Regions from separate parts of the Faecalibacterium sp. AF27-11BH genome, predicted to be linked through region 2. Evidence: predicted binding sites of a transcription regulator. Region 2 holds the regulator's gene; the other holds the start of a gene.

Region 1 (8,821 bases), on a different contig from region 2:
GGGCCTTTACTCTTATGATGAGCACGCCGAGGATCTGAGTCTGGAGAACATCCTGAGCCAGAGCATCAATCTGATCGCCAGCATGCCCACCATGATGGTGAACGCTTACCAGATGAAGCGCCGCTACTACGATAAGCAGAGCATGTTCTTCCACCTGCCCAAGCCCGGCCAGAGCACGGCAGAGCACATCCTCAGCACCTACCGTCCGGACCAGAAGTTCACCCACGAGGAAGCAAAGCTGCTGGATATGTGCCTGCTGGTGCACGCCGACCACGGCGGCGGCAACTGCTCCACCTTTACCACCCGTGTGTTGTCCTCCTCCGGAACCGATACCTACTCCGCAATCGCGGCGGCCATCGGTGCACTGAAGGGCCCCAAGCACGGCGGTGCCAACCTGATGGTGAACCGTCAGCTGAAGGATATCCTCAAGCATGTGGAAAACCCCGAGGACGACGATGAGGTGCGCGAGTATCTGCGCCGCATCCTGCGCAAGCAGGCGGGCGATGGCTCCGGCCTGATCTACGGCATGGGCCACGCGGTGTACACCATCAGCGACCCTCGTGAGGTGGTCCTGAAGCAGCGCGCCCGCCATCTGGCCTACGACAAAGGTTTTGAGGAAGAGTATAATATGCTGTGCAGCATCGAACGGCTGGCCCCCGGCATCTTTGCCGAGGAAAAGGGCAGTACCAAGCCGGTGTGCGCCAACGTGGACCTGTTCAGCGGCCTGATCTACAACATGCTTGGCATCTCTGAGGATATCTACACCCCGCTGTTCGCCATTGCCCGTGTGCCCGGCTGGTGTGCACACCGCGTGGAAGAGGTGGTATTCGCCAACCGTATCATTCGTCCCGCTTACAAGTATCTGGGCGTGCGCCAGAAATATAAGCCGATTGAGGAACGCTGATGAATCCTTCTGTTTTGTTCGTTTTTATCCTGAGCATTCTGCTGGGCGTGCTGCGCGCGGCAGACCTTGCCTTTGGCACCGATGCCGTCACCGGTCTGTGCGTGGTCGGCTCTGTGTGGTGGCGCTATCTGGCACTGGGTATCGTGGTGCTGGCTGCAGTGCTTGTGGGCCGTACACAGCCTTCCCGCTCGGAAGCGGTGCGTAGCCGCAGGCCGCTGGCCGGTATTCTGGCTTTTGTCGGTGCAGTATGTTTTCTGGCCGCAGCGGGTGCACAGATCGCGCTGGGCGCAGCTTCCGGTCTGGGCGGCTTTGTGCGGTGCATTCTGGAATGCCTGTGCTCCGCGTGGCTCAGCACCATGGGCCGCTGCTGGCTCAGCCACAACGAGTGGAAAAAGCCCTTTGGCGGGCTGTATCTGGCCGTGGCGGGCAGTCTGCTGTTCTACTGGAACGTGCTGCTGCGCTTTATGGAGAACAGCTCCAGCTGGCACCGCGTGACCCCTACAGCGGCGGTGTGGCAGGCGCTTGCGGCACTGGTATTTTTGGCAGCGCTGGCCCGGGCGCTGCATGTCCCGCAGCCGGGCAATGGCAAAACACTGTGCGCAGCCGGGCTTGCCGCATTTGCACTTTGCCTGTGCTGGCAGCTGCCCCATGTACTGGTTTTGATGAGCGGCCTGAGTTGGGCCGCACCGGCTGTCTGGCCGGAGATCTTTGCCGGACTGGGCCTTTGCTGCGTGGGCGGCATTGGCGGAGCGTGCGTTACAGCCTGCTTGAACGGGGAGAGCTGACAAAAATGTTGGCACTCTGTTGGCGCAATTGCCGAAAAGCAGGGAATGAAAGGAATTAAAATCGTACAAAAGCAAAAAATGCAGTGAATGTCTTGTTAATTTTTTGGCAGACACTTGAAACTTTCTGCGTTTTGGTCTAAAATAAAGATACCGTGATTTATCCGATTATGGGTAAAATAATTAGGAGGTACTATTAACATGGCTGTTAGAGTTGCTATCAATGGTTTCGGTCGTATTGGTCGTCTGGCTTTCCGTCAGATGTTTGATGCTGAGGGTTACGAGGTCGTCGCAATCAACGACCTGACCAGCCCCAAGATGCTGGCTCACCTGCTGAAGTACGATACTGCTCAGGGTTCTTTCTGCGGCAAGATCGGCGAGGGCAAGCACACCGTCGAGGCTACCGAGGACTCCATCATTGTTGACGGCAAGGAGATCAAGATCTACGCTGTTAAGGACGCAAAGGACGCTCCCTGGGGCGAACTGAACGTTGATGTCGTTCTGGAGTGCACCGGCTTCTACACCAGCAAGGAGAAGAGCATGGCTCACATTCAGGCTGGCGCAAAGAAGGTCGTTATCTCTGCTCCCGCAGGCAACGATCTGAAGACCATTGTCTTCTCCGTCAACGAGAAGACCCTGACCGCTGAGGATCAGGTCATTTCTGCTGCTTCCTGCACCACCAACTGCCTGGCTCCCATGGCTAACACCCTGAACAAGACCTACCCCATCGTCTCCGGTATCATGACCACTGTTCATGCTTACACCGGCGACCAGATGATCCTGGATGGTCCTCAGCGCAAGGGCGATCTGCGCCGTGCTCGTGCTGGCGCACAGAACATCGTTCCCAACACCACCGGCGCTGCTAAGGCTATCGGCCTGGTCATCCCCGAGCTGAACGGCAAGCTGATCGGTTCTGCTCAGCGTGTGCCTGTTCCCACCGGCTCTACCACCATTCTGGTTGCTGTCGTCAAGGGCAAGGACGTCACCAAGGAGTCCATCAATGCTGCTATGAAGGCTGCTACTTCTGAGTCCTTCGGCTACAACGAGGATCAGATCGTTTCTTCCGATGTCATCGGCATGCGTTACGGCTCTCTGTTCGATGCTACCCAGACCATGGTCGCTAAGATCGACGACGACACTTATCAGGTTCAGGTCGTGTCTTGGTACGACAACGAGAACTCCTACACCTCTCAGATGGTCCGTACCATTAAGTACTTCGCTGAGAACTGCTAATCACAGCTCTACGCTCAAAAGTGCTTGAGGTGCCGTGCTGAATGACGGCTGGTACCGGCTTTGCTGGTACGAACATGCTGTGATTGGTACGACAACAGGATAACGAGTTCAACACCCTTCCTTTTGCGGGTTTCCGTGAGAGGAAGGGTGTTTTTTTGCTGCAAAAAAGCAATGGAACGAGTTCCTTTCTAAAATGAATATGTTGCAACAAAAAGACGGAATAAAGTACGGAAATCTTAGCCATGATGCAGGCAATGATACAGCTGCAAAGTATTGTACCCCAGAGGAAAAAATGGTAAAATATTTTTAGTGTCAATAAATACATTTACGAAATTGATATTGATGATTCTGGAAATAAAATGTCAATGAATTGCGGCGTAAATCAGTCAAAAACCTGGGCGTAGATGCGTCCGGGCTTTTTCTGATGTAAAGGAAACCGGGCCGGAGTTTGGCACGGTATGGGGATGAGATTCCTAAATGGGGAAAGCGACAGGAAAGGGAAAATGAAAGAGAAATTGAGGCTTGCTGTTTTTGGCCACAAAAGGTGGTCGAGAGAGGGCGGCGTGGAGATCGTGGTAAAAGAGCTGTGCACACGGATGGCGCAGCAGGGCTGTCAGGTGACATGCTACAACAGAGCAGGCCATCATGTGAGCGGTGCGGAATATGACGATGCTGGTAAAGCGGAGTACGAGGGAATCCGTCAGAAGTCTGTTCCGACCATTCAGCGGAGAGGGGCTAGAGATATAATACGCGGCTGTCATAATAGGGACAAGGGTACGGCAGAGAATGAAAGGCTCCGCAACCCGAAGTTCATATTTTCTTACCCGAAGAATGAACGATTGATCTTTCTGTGTGGCAGCAATGCCATCCAGAAAGAAATCTCGACCATGAGGGTGGGGTGACAGCCAGCGGACAGGCAAGCGAGCCTATCCGCTCTTTGTGTTGGCCGAGATATTGATGAAGAAATTGAGTGGGATTGTGGGAAAGATTTATGAGTAAGAAACTTGCGATTGCGATGTTCGGACAGAAGCGATTATCAAGAGAGGGCGGAGTAGAGATCGTTGTCAAAGAACTCTGCACCCGAATGGCACAGAAGGGTTGTGATGTAACTTGCTACAATAGAGCAGGCCATCATGTGAGTGGTGCAGAATATGACGATGCTGGTAAAACGGAGTACGAGGGAATCCGTCAGAAGTCTGTTCCGACCATTGAACGGCGCGGACTTGCTGCAGTCAGCTCCTCCGCATTTGCGGCACTTTATAGTGCATTTGGAAAATACGATGTGGTGCACATCCACGCCGAAGGACCAGCGTTCTTTGCATGGCTGCCGAAGATGTTTGGGAAAAGAGTTGTTGTTACCGTCCATGGCATTGATTGGCAGCGCGAGAAATGGCAATCAGGACTTGGCTCTAAGTTTATCCACCAAGGCGAAAAAAATGCTGCGAAATATGCGGACGAGGTCATTGTTCTGAGCAAAGGCGTGCAGGATTATTTTAAGGAAACTTATGGAAGAGAAACGCACTTTATCCCTAATGGCGTGAATAGGCCGCAGATTCGGGAAGCAAAGCTGATCAAGGATCATTTTGGACTGGAAAAGGATTCCTACATATTGTTCCTCGGTCGTCTGGTGCCGGAGAAGGGCATTCGATATCTGGTTGAGGCCTTCAAGAATGTCAAGACAGATAAAAAACTGGTCATCGCAGGTGGCTCTAGTGATACGGATTCCTTTATGGAGGAATTGAAAGAACTGGCGAAGGGTGACGATCGGATTCTTTTTACTGGGTTTGTGCAGGGAGCAATGCTGGATGAACTGTACAGCAACGCTTACATCTACACGCTGCCGTCCGATCTGGAAGGAATGCCATTAAGTCTGCTGGAGGCGATGAGCTACGGCAACTGCTGTTTGGTTTCGGATATTCCGGAGTGCGCAGAGGTTGTGGAAGATAAGGCATTGATTTTCAAAAAGTCAGATGTAGAGGACTTGCGAGAAAAACTGCAAGATGCCTGTGACCATCCAGAAATGGTTATGAAAATGAAGAATCAGGCAGCTGACTTTATCTGCGAGAAATACAACTGGGATGAAGTTGTAAAGGAAACGATGAAACTGTACAGGAGAAAATAATAGATGAGAGTATTGATAATAAATAAATTTCTATATCCAAACGGTGGATCAGAAACCTACATATTTAAGCTGGGTGAGGCGCTAGAGCAGCACGGACATGAGGTTCAGTACTTCGGTATGGAGCATGAAGGCCGCTGCGTGGGCAACCGGGTCAATGCTTATACATCTGGTATGGACTTCCACGGCGGCAGCAAACTGAGCAAGCTGACCTACCCGATCAAGACCATCTACAGCAAGGAAGCACGGGTGCAGCTGAGAAAAGTTCTGGACGACTTCAAGCCGGATGTCTGTCACCTGAACAATTTTAACTACCAGCTGACACCTTCCATCATTCTGGAAATCGTGAAGTGGCGCAAGGAGACCGGAAGAGATTGTAAGATCATCTTCACGGCACATGACTACCAGCTGGTCTGCCCGAACCACATGCTGAACAATCCGAACACCCACCAGAACTGTGAGAAGTGCCTCGGCGGTCATTTCGTGAACTGCATGAAAGGCAAGTGCATCCACGGTTCCACGGCGAAATCTGCCATCGGCATGATGGAAGCCGAGTTCTGGAAGTGGAAGGGTACCTACAAGTACATTGACACCATGATCTGCTGCTCGGAGTTCATGAAGAGCAAGATGGACAGTAATCCTCTGTTTGCAACGAAGACCGTGGCAATGCACAACTTCATCGACAAGGTGGAGTGGAAAGATACGGAGAAGAAGAATTACGTCCTCTACTTCGGCCGCTTCTCTGAAGAGAAGGGCATCGGCACACTCATCAAGGTCTGCAAGGAACTGCCGAATGTGCAGTTCGTCTTCGCCGGTACTGGCCCGCTGGAAGAGACAGTAAATGGTATTAAGAACATCAAGAATGTTGGTTTCCAGAAAGGCGAAGCACTGGAGAAGCTGATCCGTGAGGCACGGTTCTCCATTTACCCGTCTGAGTGGTATGAGAACTGCCCGTTCTCCGTAATGGAATCCCAGATGTATGGCACACCGGTGCTGGGAGCGAATATCGGTGGCATCCCGGAACTGATTCAGGTTGGTAAGACCGGCGAGTTGTTTGAAAGCGGTAATGCCGAAGATCTGAAGAAGAAGATCGAGAAGCTCTGGGGTGATAAGAAGCTGTGTGCGGAGTACAGTGCGAACTGTAAGGACATCAGCTTCGATACCATTGATGAGTATTACGAGAAAATTATGAAGGTGTATCAGTAAGACTGGTATGTGAGGAGAGAATTTGTGGCTACAAAAGCGGATAGATATGAGGGAATAGATGGTTTGAAGGCATATGCCATCATTGGCATTGCACTGATGCACGTCCTCGCAAACGGAGAATATGGGATAGGAGGATTTGTGTTTGAGAGGCTGATACCATCTTTCACAAACCTCGTTTTCCTTTTTATGATGGTCAGTGGTTTTGGAATGTGCTGCGGCTATTACCAGAAAATTATTGACCAGAAGATTAGCGTAGAGGATTTCTACAAGAAACGGTACATCAAGATCTGGCCGTATTTTGCATTGCTTTGTGCGTTGGATTTTGTGATTTCACCGAGCAAAGAATCACTATTTGAAATCTTTGCAAACTTGACTTTGTGTCAGGGGCTTCTGCCGAATGCCAAGATTTCGGTTATTGGCGTGAGTTGGACACTGGCAGTCATTTTTGTGTTCTACATGCTGTTCCCGTTCTTCTGTTTCCTGATTGGAAACAAGAAGAGAGCGTGGGGTGTGGCAGTTACGGCACTGGTATTTAATTGGCTGTGTGGAGTTTATTTCTTTGATGGAAACCACATCGTAGATTCACTTAGTGTTGGCTTTACCCCTAGATTAAATATCGTCTACGATGCGATTTACTTTATCGCTGGCGACTTGATCTTCCTCTATCGTGAGGAACTGGCTGAGTTTGCATCAAAGCACAAGATTATTGCTGGAGCAATTCTGCTGATTGCCACAGTTGCTTATTTTGCAATAGGTGGTTCTACACTTACGATGCTGTTCTTCTGTGTGGCAGCATTGGTCTATACCCTCGGGTGCAAGTGGGGGGGGGTACTGGTCAATCCAGTTGCCAAGTTCCTCGGCGGTATCTGCTTCGAGATTTACCTGTGCCACATGGTAATTTATCGTGTGCTTGAGAAGTTACACATTGTTCATCTATTTGGAAATGGTCTGCTGGCATATATCTTCACAGCGGTTGCAGTCATCTGCGGTTCGGTTGTGTTCTCGGTATGTGCTAAGTGGTTCTTAAATAAAATCGAAACATTCTTAAAAGAGAGAGTAAACAATAGGAGAGTTAATCATGTCTGAAGAAAAGAAGTTAAATGGTACGGTCATCGTCACTTATCGCTGCAACGCTCGTTGCTCTATGTGCAACCGTTATAAAGCGCCTTCCAAGCCTGAAGAAGAAATCAGCATCGAAACCATCAAGAAGCTGCCGAAGATGTACTTTACGAACATCACCGGTGGTGAGCCGTTCATCCGCACTGACCTGAAGGATATCGTGCGTGAACTGTACAAGAAGTCTGACCGTATCGTTATTTCCACGAACGGTTTCTTCACTGACCGTATCGTTGACCTGTGCAAAGAGTTCCCGCAGATTGGTATTCGTATCTCTATCGAAGGTCTGGAGCAGACCAATAATGAGATTCGTGGCCTGCAGAACGGCTACCAGCGTGGTTACGGCACACTGAAGAAGCTGCGTGAAATGGGCATGAAGGATGTCGGTTTTGGTATGACCGTTCAGGACAAGAATGCTCCTGACCTGGTTCCGCTGTACAAGATTTCCGATGAGATGGGCATGGAGTTTGCAACTGCTTCTCTGCATAACAGCTTCTACTTCGTTGAGGCGAAGAATATCATCCACGATCGTCCGATGGTCGCAAAGAACTTCGAGAATCTGGTCAACGAACTGCTCCGCAGCAACAGCCCGAAGAAGTGGTTCCGCGCTTACTTTAACCATGGTCTGATCAACTACATCTATGGACAGAAGCGTCTGCTGCCTTGCGACATGAGTTTTGACACCTTCTTCATCGATCCGTATGGCGATGTTATGCCTTGCAATGGCACCAAGGATAAAGAGGTCATGGGCAACCTGAACAACCAGACTTGGGATGAGCTGTGGAACAGCCCGGAAGCAGAGAAGGTTCGTGCAAAGGTTCGTTGCTGCGACCGTGACTGCTGGATGATTGGTTCTGTCAGCCCGGCTATGCACAAGTATATCTGGAAACCTGCTACCTGGGTTCTGGTTCACAAGTTTAAGGCTCTGTTTACCAAGCATCCGTACAGCATGTACGAGTTGAAGATCTGCCGTGACTACCGTGATGGCAAAGTCACTAAAGAGGAACTGGATAAGTGTAGCACCTGCGATATGAACTGTGTGATCAACAACGGTCTGAGTGAGGCTTCTAAGGAGCAGCTGAAGCATAAGACCGGCGAGGAAATTGTGGATGCTGATATCGCACAGCAGATGGAGACGAAGTAATGGATGGCCGATTGGATAGGACGACTACGAATTGCTGTAAAGGAATTGCGGCAATAATTATCATGTTGCACCACATATCTTTTCGAGTATCAAATTTACCTGTGTATGTGAAACCGATTTGGTACATTGCATTTCCGATAGTGGGGTTCTTCTTCTTTATGTCAGGCTATGGCTTGACCTGTGGGTTACTGCAAAAGAAGAATTATCTTCAAGGGTTTCTGTCCAAAAGGCTTTTGAATATTATTGTCCCCTATGTGATAGTCGCAATCACCTGGATAGGGCTAGAAATTATCTGGGGGGGGGCAGACACCTGTAAG
Region 2 (8,821 bases):
CCTCCACGGCCTGCTTGAACATCGGGTCGGTATCGGGATCCTCGTCGGAGTCCGCGCCGCCGCTGCCTTTCTTGCCGTCCTGAATGGCGTGCTTTTCCATGGCTTCGATCATGGCTTCGTCATACTGCACGGTGCCGCTCTGCTTGATGAAGTCCAGCACACGGCTGATCTCCTCATCCCGCACGAAAGTGCCCTGAATACGGGTAGGCTTGGGCGCACCCACGGGCATGAACAGCATATCACCCATGCCCAGCAGCTTTTCGGCACCGGAGCCGTCCAGAATAGTGCGGCTGTCCACCTGACTGGACACTGCAAATGCGATGCGGCTGGGGATGTTGGCCTTGATCAGGCCGGTGATCACGTCCACGCTGGGGCGCTGGGTGGCTACGATCAGGTGCATACCGGCGGCGCGGGCCTTCTGGGCGATGCGGCAGATGGAGTCCTCCACATCCTTGCCCACCACCATCATCAGATCGGCCAGCTCGTCGATGATAATGGCGATGTAGGGCATCTTTTCCAGATCAGGCCGTTCTGCGGCCAGCTTGTTGAAAGACTTGATGTCGCGCACATTGTTCTCTGCAAACAGATGATAGCGGCGCTCCATCTCCTGCACCGCGCTGCCAAGGGCACCTGCGGCCTTTTTCGGCTCGGTGACCACCGGCATCAGCAGGTGGGGAATGCCGTTGTACTCGGCCAGCTCCACCACCTTGGGGTCGATCAGCAGCAGCTTCACGTCCTCCGGGCTGGAGCGGAACAGTAGGCTCATGATGATGCTGTTCACGCACACGGATTTACCGCTGCCGGTGCTGCCTGCAATGAGCAGATGGGGCATCTTGCACAGGTCTGCCACCTGTGCCACACCGGCAATGTCCTTACCAAGCGCAATGCCCAGAGGTGAGGTCATGCGCAAAAAGCTCTGACTCTCGAACACGCTGCGGATATACACCGGGGTCTTTTTGTGGTTGGGCACCTCAATGCCCACGGCAGGCTTGCCGGGGATGGGCGCTTCCATGCGCACGTCCGCCACCGCAAGGTTCAGGGCGATATCGTCTGCCAGCGAGGTGATGCGGCTGATCTTGACACCCGCCATGGGCTGCACCTCGTACCGGGTGACGGAGGGGCCCCGGGAGATATCCAGCACACGGGTGCGCACGCCAAAGCTTTCCAGCGTATCCACCAGCTTCTGGGCGTTGGCTTTCAGCTCTTCCTGCGCGCCGGGGTCGGTCTCGTCCTGCGATTTTTCAAACAGCTCAATGGGCGGATACTGGTACTGATAAGTATCCACCGGTTCGGTCTCGTCCACAGGGGCCGCTGCCGCGGCCTGCTCGGAAGCGGCAGGCTTTTCCATTGCCGCTGCCACCAGCGTGCTGATATCCTTTTCCTCCACCGGTTCGCTGGTAATGCTGATCCAGCCGTCCTCGTCGGGTGTGCCGCGCATGGCAACGGCGTTTTCGGCGCTCACCCGGGCGGGTGCCGCCGGGACTGCGGGCTGGATGGGCACGGCGGGCATCTCCGGCGTGACTGCCGCTGCCGGGCTTTCCGGCTGGGCCGTCGGCATTGCCGGGGTCATGACCGGAGTATCAAAGCTTTCCGCTGCCGCAGGCTGCACCGGCTGTGCAGCCTTTGCAAAGAAATCGGATGCATCGGTCTCCACCGCGTCCTGTACGATGGGCTGCGGGGCAGGTCTGGGGGCCGGGCGCAGCGGGTTCTGCCCAAAGGTGCCGCCCGGGCCCACGATGAGCGGCTCGATGGGTTCGCTGCCGCCCTCCTTCACCTCAGTGTGGTCGGGGCCAAGGTCTACGTCAAAGGAAGCCCGGGGCCGGGATACCCGCACCTGCACCGGCGTGATGGCCGGGGCGGCAGGCTCCGGTTGGGCAAGCGGCTGGCCGGAAGTATCTGCGGGCGGCTCCGGCTGCGGGGCGGCCTCCGGCTCCTCCGCCTCCATCTCTTCGGTCACCTTGTGGCCCCAGTGGCGGATGCCGTTCAGCCAGTCCGGCATACCGATGCGGAAAGCCGGAGTTTCCATCTCCTCTTCGGCATCTTCCTCATCCCGGTATTCATCTTCTGCTTCGTCGTAGTCTTCCTCGGCCTCGGCTTCTGCCGCGCGGGCAGCGGCACGTTCAGCGCGGCGGGCTGCGCTCTGCTGCGCCATGGCCGCACCCTTTGCGTGCACGCCGCCAAACGCAGCGCACAGCCATTGCCACACCTCTGCCGGGGTCAGATCAAAAATGTACAGGCTGACACACAGTGCCAGCACGATCATGATAAGGGTTGCCGCAGGCCGTCCGCACAGCAGCAGCAGGCTGCCGCCCAGCAGTGCGCCCAGCGCACCGCCGCCGATCCATGCATTCACGCCGTTTGCATAGCAGGCAGCTGTCATCTGGAATGCCGACATGCCCTGCGGCTGGATATCGGAAAAAACAATCACCGTGCCGCAGGCAAACACCAGCCCCAGAACCAGCTTGAAGATCTTGGGCAGAAGGTCTTCGCCCCGGGTATACTGCACAGCAAGGCAGCACACTGCCGCGCCCAGCACAAAGCTGCCACAGCCAAAAAGTCCGAACAGCACATCGTGCAGGGCCTTCCATGCCGAATCTCCCTCCACAAAGGCCAGCACCACCAGCAAAAGGCCTGCAAACAGGGTGCCAAGCCCTGCCGGGAGCCGCTGTTCTGCGCGTTTTTTGCGCGATGCTGCGCGCCGTGTTGTCGTTTTACGTTTTTTTGTTGCCATGTTTCTTTGTTCCCCGCGTTTGTAGTAGACACACTATTTGATTTTATTATTGTACCACGCAGGGAAGAAAATGGCAAACCTATTGTTGTACAAAATCGGCCTTCATTTGCGTTCAATCTCTTTATACAGCCACGCCAGCGCATCCGAAAGTCCGCCCAGCTCGTCAATGAGCTTTTCCTTCACGGCCCGGCGTCCATCCAGCACGGTGCCCATGTCCATCACCAGCTCGCCGGTGTGGAGCATCAGGTCGGTGTAGCGTTTTTCGGTCATGCCGCTGTGGGCCGCTACGAAGCCGGTGATGCGCTGCTGCATCTGCTCAAAGCTGCGCATGGTCTGCGGCACCCCCAGAATGACGCCGGAATGCCGCACCGGGTGCACGGTCATGGTGGCTGTGGGCACGATGAAGCTGCGCCGGGCGCTGACGGCAAGCGGGATGCCGATGGAGTGCCCGCCGCCCAGCACAAGCGTTGCACTGGGCTTGGATACGCTGGCGATCAGCTCCGCCAGCGCAAGGCCCGCTTCCACATCCCCGCCTACCGTGTTCAGCAGCACCAGCAGGCCCTCGATGCGGGGGTCTTCCTGCGCGGCCACCAGCTGCGGGATGACATGCTCATACTTCGTGGTCTTCTGGCCCTGCGGCGCTTCCGAATGGCCTTCGATCTGGCCGATGACGGTCAGGCAGTGGATGACATGCTCCCCGCGGGCCAGCGTGACCGTGCCCAGATCCTCGATCTCTTCCTTTTCCAGCCGACGCGCGTCGGTCTGCTGCGTTTCATCATTCATGTGCTTTCCTCCTGCGTTTTTTGTCAGCATTCCCCAGCCTGTGCCGGGCTATGCAGACCCGCTGCAGCAAAAAAGCGGTAACATTTCATAAAAATTTTTTGAGAATGATTTGACATTCTCCATCGGTGCAGTATACTTTAAATAATTGACTGTAATATCTGCAATATGAACCCGTAAACGGATCGGGGTTTCTTTGTGCCGCATCTGTAAAGCAGGCAGCTGCGGCAAGTACTGCGATAGAGCGAAAGGAGAAAGTATTCTATGAACACTCCTGCAAGGGCTTCGCTTCCCGTTATCAAGCGTCTTCCCAAATATTACCGCTATCTGTGCTCTCTGCAGGCGGACGGCATCAACAGCATTTCTTCCCGCGAGCTGGCTGCTCAGATGGGCACCACCGCTTCGCAGGTACGGCAGGACTTCAACTGCATCGGCGATGTGAATGGCCGGCAGGGCATTGGCTACTCGGTGGAAAACCTGCTCTCCATTCTGGAAGGCCTGCTGTTCGGCAACGGTGACCGCCTGCCCACCATCCTGATCGGCTGCGGCCGTCTGGGCAAGGCAGTGAGCCGCTTTATCACCACCGATACCAACGGCTACCGCCTGATCGCCGCCTTTGATGTGGCACAGAGCGAGGTGGGCAAGGAGATCAGCGGCATCCAGATCCGCCATATCGACGAGCTGGAGTCTTTCTGTGCCGAGCATCACCCCAAGGTCGCAGTGCTCTGTGTGCCCCGCGACGGTGCGGAACAGGTCAGCGGCCGTCTGGTGGATCTGGGCATCGAGGGCTTCTGGAACTTCTCCCACTATGACCTCTCTGTGCCGTATCCCGATGTGGTGGTGGAGAACGTCCATCTGGGCGACAGCCTGATGAGCCTTGGCTACCGCCTGCGCAATCAGGACTGAACGTACCTATTATAAGTAATAAGAGAACCCTCTCAGTTAAAGCCTGAGATGCCGCTGAACCCTCTCAGTCTCGCATACGCTCGACAGCTCCCCCGAAAGGGGAGCTTTGTGAGTGGGGACGGGAAAGTTTCTGCTTCTCCGGCGCAGGGACAGCCTGCCCGGAAGATACAGAAAAGCTCCCCCATCGGGGGAGCTGGCAAAGCCGTCAGGCTTTGGCTGAGAGGGTTCGTTCTGTAAGGAGAGTTTTTCAAATGGCAAAACTGTATTTCCGTTACGGCGCGATGAACAGCGGCAAGAGCACCGCCCTGATGCAGGTAGCCCACAACTACGAAGAACAGGGGATGCGGGTGCTGATCCTCAAGCCACAGGTGGACACCAAGGGCGGCGGTGAGCTGGTGAGCCGTCTGGGCGTGCGCCGCAAGGCTGATCTGCTGATCCCGCCGGAGACGGACGTGTTCGAGGCCGTGCGCACGGCCAACGCTGACGGTGCGCCGCTGGCCTGCGTGCTGTGCGACGAGAGCCAGTTTTTCACTGCGCAGCAGGCAGAACAGCTGTTCATGGTAACGGTGGATTTGAACATTCCGGTGATCTGCTACGGCCTGCGGGCAGATTTTTCGCTTAAGGGCTTTCCCGGCTCTACCCGCCTGCTGGAGCTGGCCCACACCATCGAGGAGATGAAGACCATCTGCACCTGCGGCCGCAAGGCCATCTGCAACTGCCGCAGGGTGAACGGCAGATTCGTCTTTGAGGGCGAGCAGGTGGCCATCGATCTGGAAAACGATGTGCAGTACGTGAGCATGTGCCCCCAGTGCTATTTCAAGGCAAAGCGCGCGTTCTACGCCGAAAAAGCTGCTTCGCGGGTTGAATAAACTTGTATACAAGGCTGCTGTGTTCAACGACACGGCAGCCTTTCTTTTTTATTCCCGGCCCACAGGCGCAGTCCACACAACAGCGCAAAATATGTCGCTGTCGGTGCTTCTTCACCCCCCCAAAGGGCGAAAAAGCACCGATTTCCATGCCCGAAGACCGGTGCCGGATGCCCGCCGCAAACAATTGATATATCAGAGTGCACATTTTTTGCGCTATTGATATATCAGTTCAAAGACTCCCATCCGGGCTTTTTAAGCTGTTGTTCGTCCACAATGTATGCAACGTTTCCACGTTCTGAAACGGAATGTTTACAAAATTATTGCAAAATTCGACGTTCCTCCTATGATGCATCCCAGTTTTCTATGCAAAATAGCGAAGTATACATGTTGCACAGTTTTTCGAGCCAAGTTTATTCATTTCAGCGAAGGCGTCAATTCTTGCGCGAAAACAAGAGCAATATTTGTACGTTTTTTGTTTAGATATCTGCAATTTGCGTCTTTCTTTTTGGTTGTTGTTTTGTTATCATAATTGTATACAACGGGGTATGTGCAGAACCCCCGTTCGAGATGATGTTTTCTGTATTTAGGAGGAGAACAAAAATGAGCAAGGCAATTTCTCGTCGTGATTTTATGAAGGTCACCGGCGCTGTGGGCGCTGCCGGCCTTCTGGCTGCCTGCGGCGGCAACTCTGCTGCATCCAGCTCTGCTGCTTCCACCGCTTCTTCCGCTCCCGCTGCTTCTGCAGACGAGAGCCTGGCACTGTCTGACGGCCCTGTTTCCATGACCATCAGCTGGTGGGGCGGCGACAGCCGTCACGAGGCTTACCAGAACGCCATCAAGGAGTTCCAGGCTGAGCACACCAACATCACCATCGAGCCCACCTTCGCCGCATGGTCCGGCTGGGAAGAGAAGATGGCAGCTGCCTTCATCGCTGGCAACGCACAGGATGTGTGCCAGGTGAACTGGAACTGGCTGTACAACTACTCTGCTGACGGCAGCAAGTTCGTGGATCTGAACACTGTTTCCAAGTTCCTGGATCTGACCCAGTGGGATGACGCTGCCATGGACGCCTGCTACGTTGCAAACAGCCAGCAGTGCGTGCCCGTTTCCATGACCGGCCGTATCTTCTTCTGGAACATGACCACCTTCAACAAGGCTGGCATCACCGAAGTTCCCAAGTCTCTGGATGATCTGATGGCTGCCGGCAAGGCATTCAAGGAGAAGCTGGGCGACGATTACTACCCCATGCATCTGGGCGCATACGACCGTATGATACTGATGGTCTTCTACCTCGAGTCCAAGTACGGCAAGGACTGGGCTGACCCCGTCACCTCTACCCTGAACTACACCGAGGACGAGATCGCTGAGGGCATCGACTTCATCAAGAGCCTGGTGGATGGCCACGTCATGATGAACCTGAAGACCTACTACTCCGCAAACTCTGATACCGCTACCCACCAGTCCAACGAGTGGATCACCGGTAAGATCGCAGGCATCTTCGAGTGGGATTCCGCTGCTTCCAAGTACTCCTCCGCTCTGGATGATGCCAACAAGGACGGCTTCACCGTTGGCGAAGAGATCAAGTTCGGCGACAACAACGGCGGCTTCTCCAAGGTCTCCATGGGTCTGGCCATCACCAAGACCAGCAAGTGCGTTGCCGAGGCTGCTACCCTGATCAACTTCCTGCTGAACGAGGAGAAGGGCGCTTCCATCATGGGTTCCGAGTGCGGCATCCCCGCTTCCAAGGCTGGTCTGGCTGCTGCTCAGGCTGCCGGCGCTGTCAAGGATCTGGTTGCTGAGGCAAACGCCAAGGTCATGGCCTTCACCACCAACAAGCTGGATCCCCTGTTCGAGAACAACGACCTGAAGGCTTCCGGCACCGGCATCTATCAGGAAGTGTTCGATACCGTTGACTACGACGGCGTTGCCGGCGCAGACGTTGTTGACACCCTGCTGGACGGCATGGAGTCTGTTGGCTACACCATCGGCTAAGTTCCATTTTTGAGTGCCGCCGTGTGCGGTCACGCACAGAAAAGGGCACCCTTTGACTGAACCTGAGGGGCACCTGCCGCCCGACCGGCAGATGCCCCTTTTTTGTCAGAGATATATTACAAAATCTTGACAAAGCTGTATCCAGTCTGTTACCCCTTCGTCCGTCTCATGCTCCGAAATTCCTTAAAAAGGAGGATTTCCCAGATGAAAGAAAGCAATGCTCCCGCCATCGGGCGCACCCCGTTCCAGAAATGGCTGGACAAATATCAGGGTCTGTTTTATCTGATCCCCTGGATCATCGGCTTCGTCGTCTTTAAGGCAGTTCCCTTCGGTCAGTCGCTGTACTACAGCTTCACCGATATGAACTTCTTCAAGAGCGGCACCCAGTTCGTTGGTCTGGCCAACTACATCACGGCCTTTACCACCACCAAGATCACCAAGGCACTGCTCATCACCTTCAAGTACGCTTTCATCACCGTGCCTCTGAAGCTGGTCTTTGCGCTGTTCATCGCATACATCCTGAACTTCAAGATCGCATGCGTCAACCTGTTCCGTACTGTGTACTACATCCCCTCCATTCTGGGCGGCTCTGTTGCGATCGCCGTTCTGTGGAAGGCTGTATTCAGTGTGGACGGCCTGCTCAACACCGTTCTGCGCGCTGTCACCTTTGGTCTGGTGCAGGGCCCCGAGTGGCTGTCTGACCCCAGCTACGCGCTGTGGATCATCTGCTTCCTGCGTATCTGGCAGTTCGGTTCTGCCATGGTGCTGTTCCTGGCCGCTCTGAAGGGCGTGCCTGCAGACCTGTACGAAGCCGCTACCATTGATGGTGCCGGCAAGTGGCGTCAGTTCTTCTCCATCACTGTTCCGATGATCACCCCCATCATCTTCTACAACCTGGTCACTCAGATTTGCCAGGCTTTCCAGGAGTTCAATGGCCCGTACATCATCACCAATGGCGGCCCCCGTGGTTCCACCACGCTGATCTCTCTGCTGGTCTACAACTACGCATTCAAGTCTTATGACATGGGTATGGCATCCGCTCTGGCATGGATCATGTTCATCATCGTCTGCATCCTGACGATCATTGCATTCACCAGCCAGAAGAAGTGGGTCTACTACTCTGACGAAAGGTAAGGTGACCAGTATGGGAATGAAAGCATCGAACAAAATCGCGACCTTCTTCAAGTATTTCGTCCTGATCCTGGTCGGCGTCATCATGATCTATCCCCTGCTGTGGATGATCAGCGCTACCTTTAAGGACAACAGCGAGATCTTTGCAGGCATCAGCCTGTGGATCAAGCACCCCACTCTGGATGGCTACCGCGGCGCACTGAACAACTTTGGCGGTTCCATCAACATCCTGCAGGCCATGCTGAACACCTACAGCTACGTCATCCCCAAGGTGATCTGCACGGTGGTCTCCGCCTGTGTGGCTGCCTACGGCTTTGGCCGCTTCGATTTCCCCGGCCGTAAGCTGATGTTCAACATCATGCTGGCCACCCTGTTCCTGCCGCAGGTCGTTCTGAATGTGCCGCAGTACCTG

What was found. The regulator Rex, encoded in region 2, represses fermentation and respiration genes when NADH is low (regulators of the CRP and FNR family bind a similar motif). The targets are predictions, from matches to a motif close to ATTGTTAANNNNTTAACAAT.
Region 1: a site for Rex is predicted at 1,781-1,800, ahead of gap (type I glyceraldehyde-3-phosphate dehydrogenase). Genes of this name have one in related genera too.

The regions. Positions count from the first base shown of each region.
Region 1 covers NZ_QVGS01000003.1:98,826-107,646, forward strand. Annotated here, with positions in the region: gene DWY76_RS04580 (citrate synthase) at 1-904, shown strand, start outside; gene DWY76_RS04585 (hypothetical protein) at 904-1,689, shown strand; gene gap (type I glyceraldehyde-3-phosphate dehydrogenase) at 1,888-2,919, shown strand; gene DWY76_RS14540 (hypothetical protein) at 3,423-3,821, shown strand; gene DWY76_RS04600 (glycosyltransferase family 4 protein) at 3,911-5,041, shown strand; gene DWY76_RS04605 (glycosyltransferase) at 5,045-6,244, shown strand; gene DWY76_RS04610 (acyltransferase) at 6,269-7,330, shown strand; gene DWY76_RS04615 (radical SAM protein) at 7,323-8,504, shown strand.
Region 2 covers NZ_QVGS01000002.1:252,644-261,464, reverse strand. Annotated here, with positions in the region: gene DWY76_RS03835 (DNA translocase FtsK) at 1-2,731, opposite strand, end outside; gene DWY76_RS03830 (ATP-dependent Clp protease proteolytic subunit) at 2,834-3,514, opposite strand; gene DWY76_RS03825 (redox-sensing transcriptional repressor Rex) at 3,776-4,417, shown strand; gene DWY76_RS03820 (thymidine kinase) at 4,669-5,286, shown strand; gene DWY76_RS14165 (hypothetical protein) at 5,279-5,506, shown strand; gene DWY76_RS03815 (ABC transporter substrate-binding protein) at 5,887-7,278, shown strand; gene DWY76_RS03810 (sugar ABC transporter permease) at 7,483-8,412, shown strand; gene DWY76_RS03805 (carbohydrate ABC transporter permease) at 8,423-8,821, shown strand, end outside.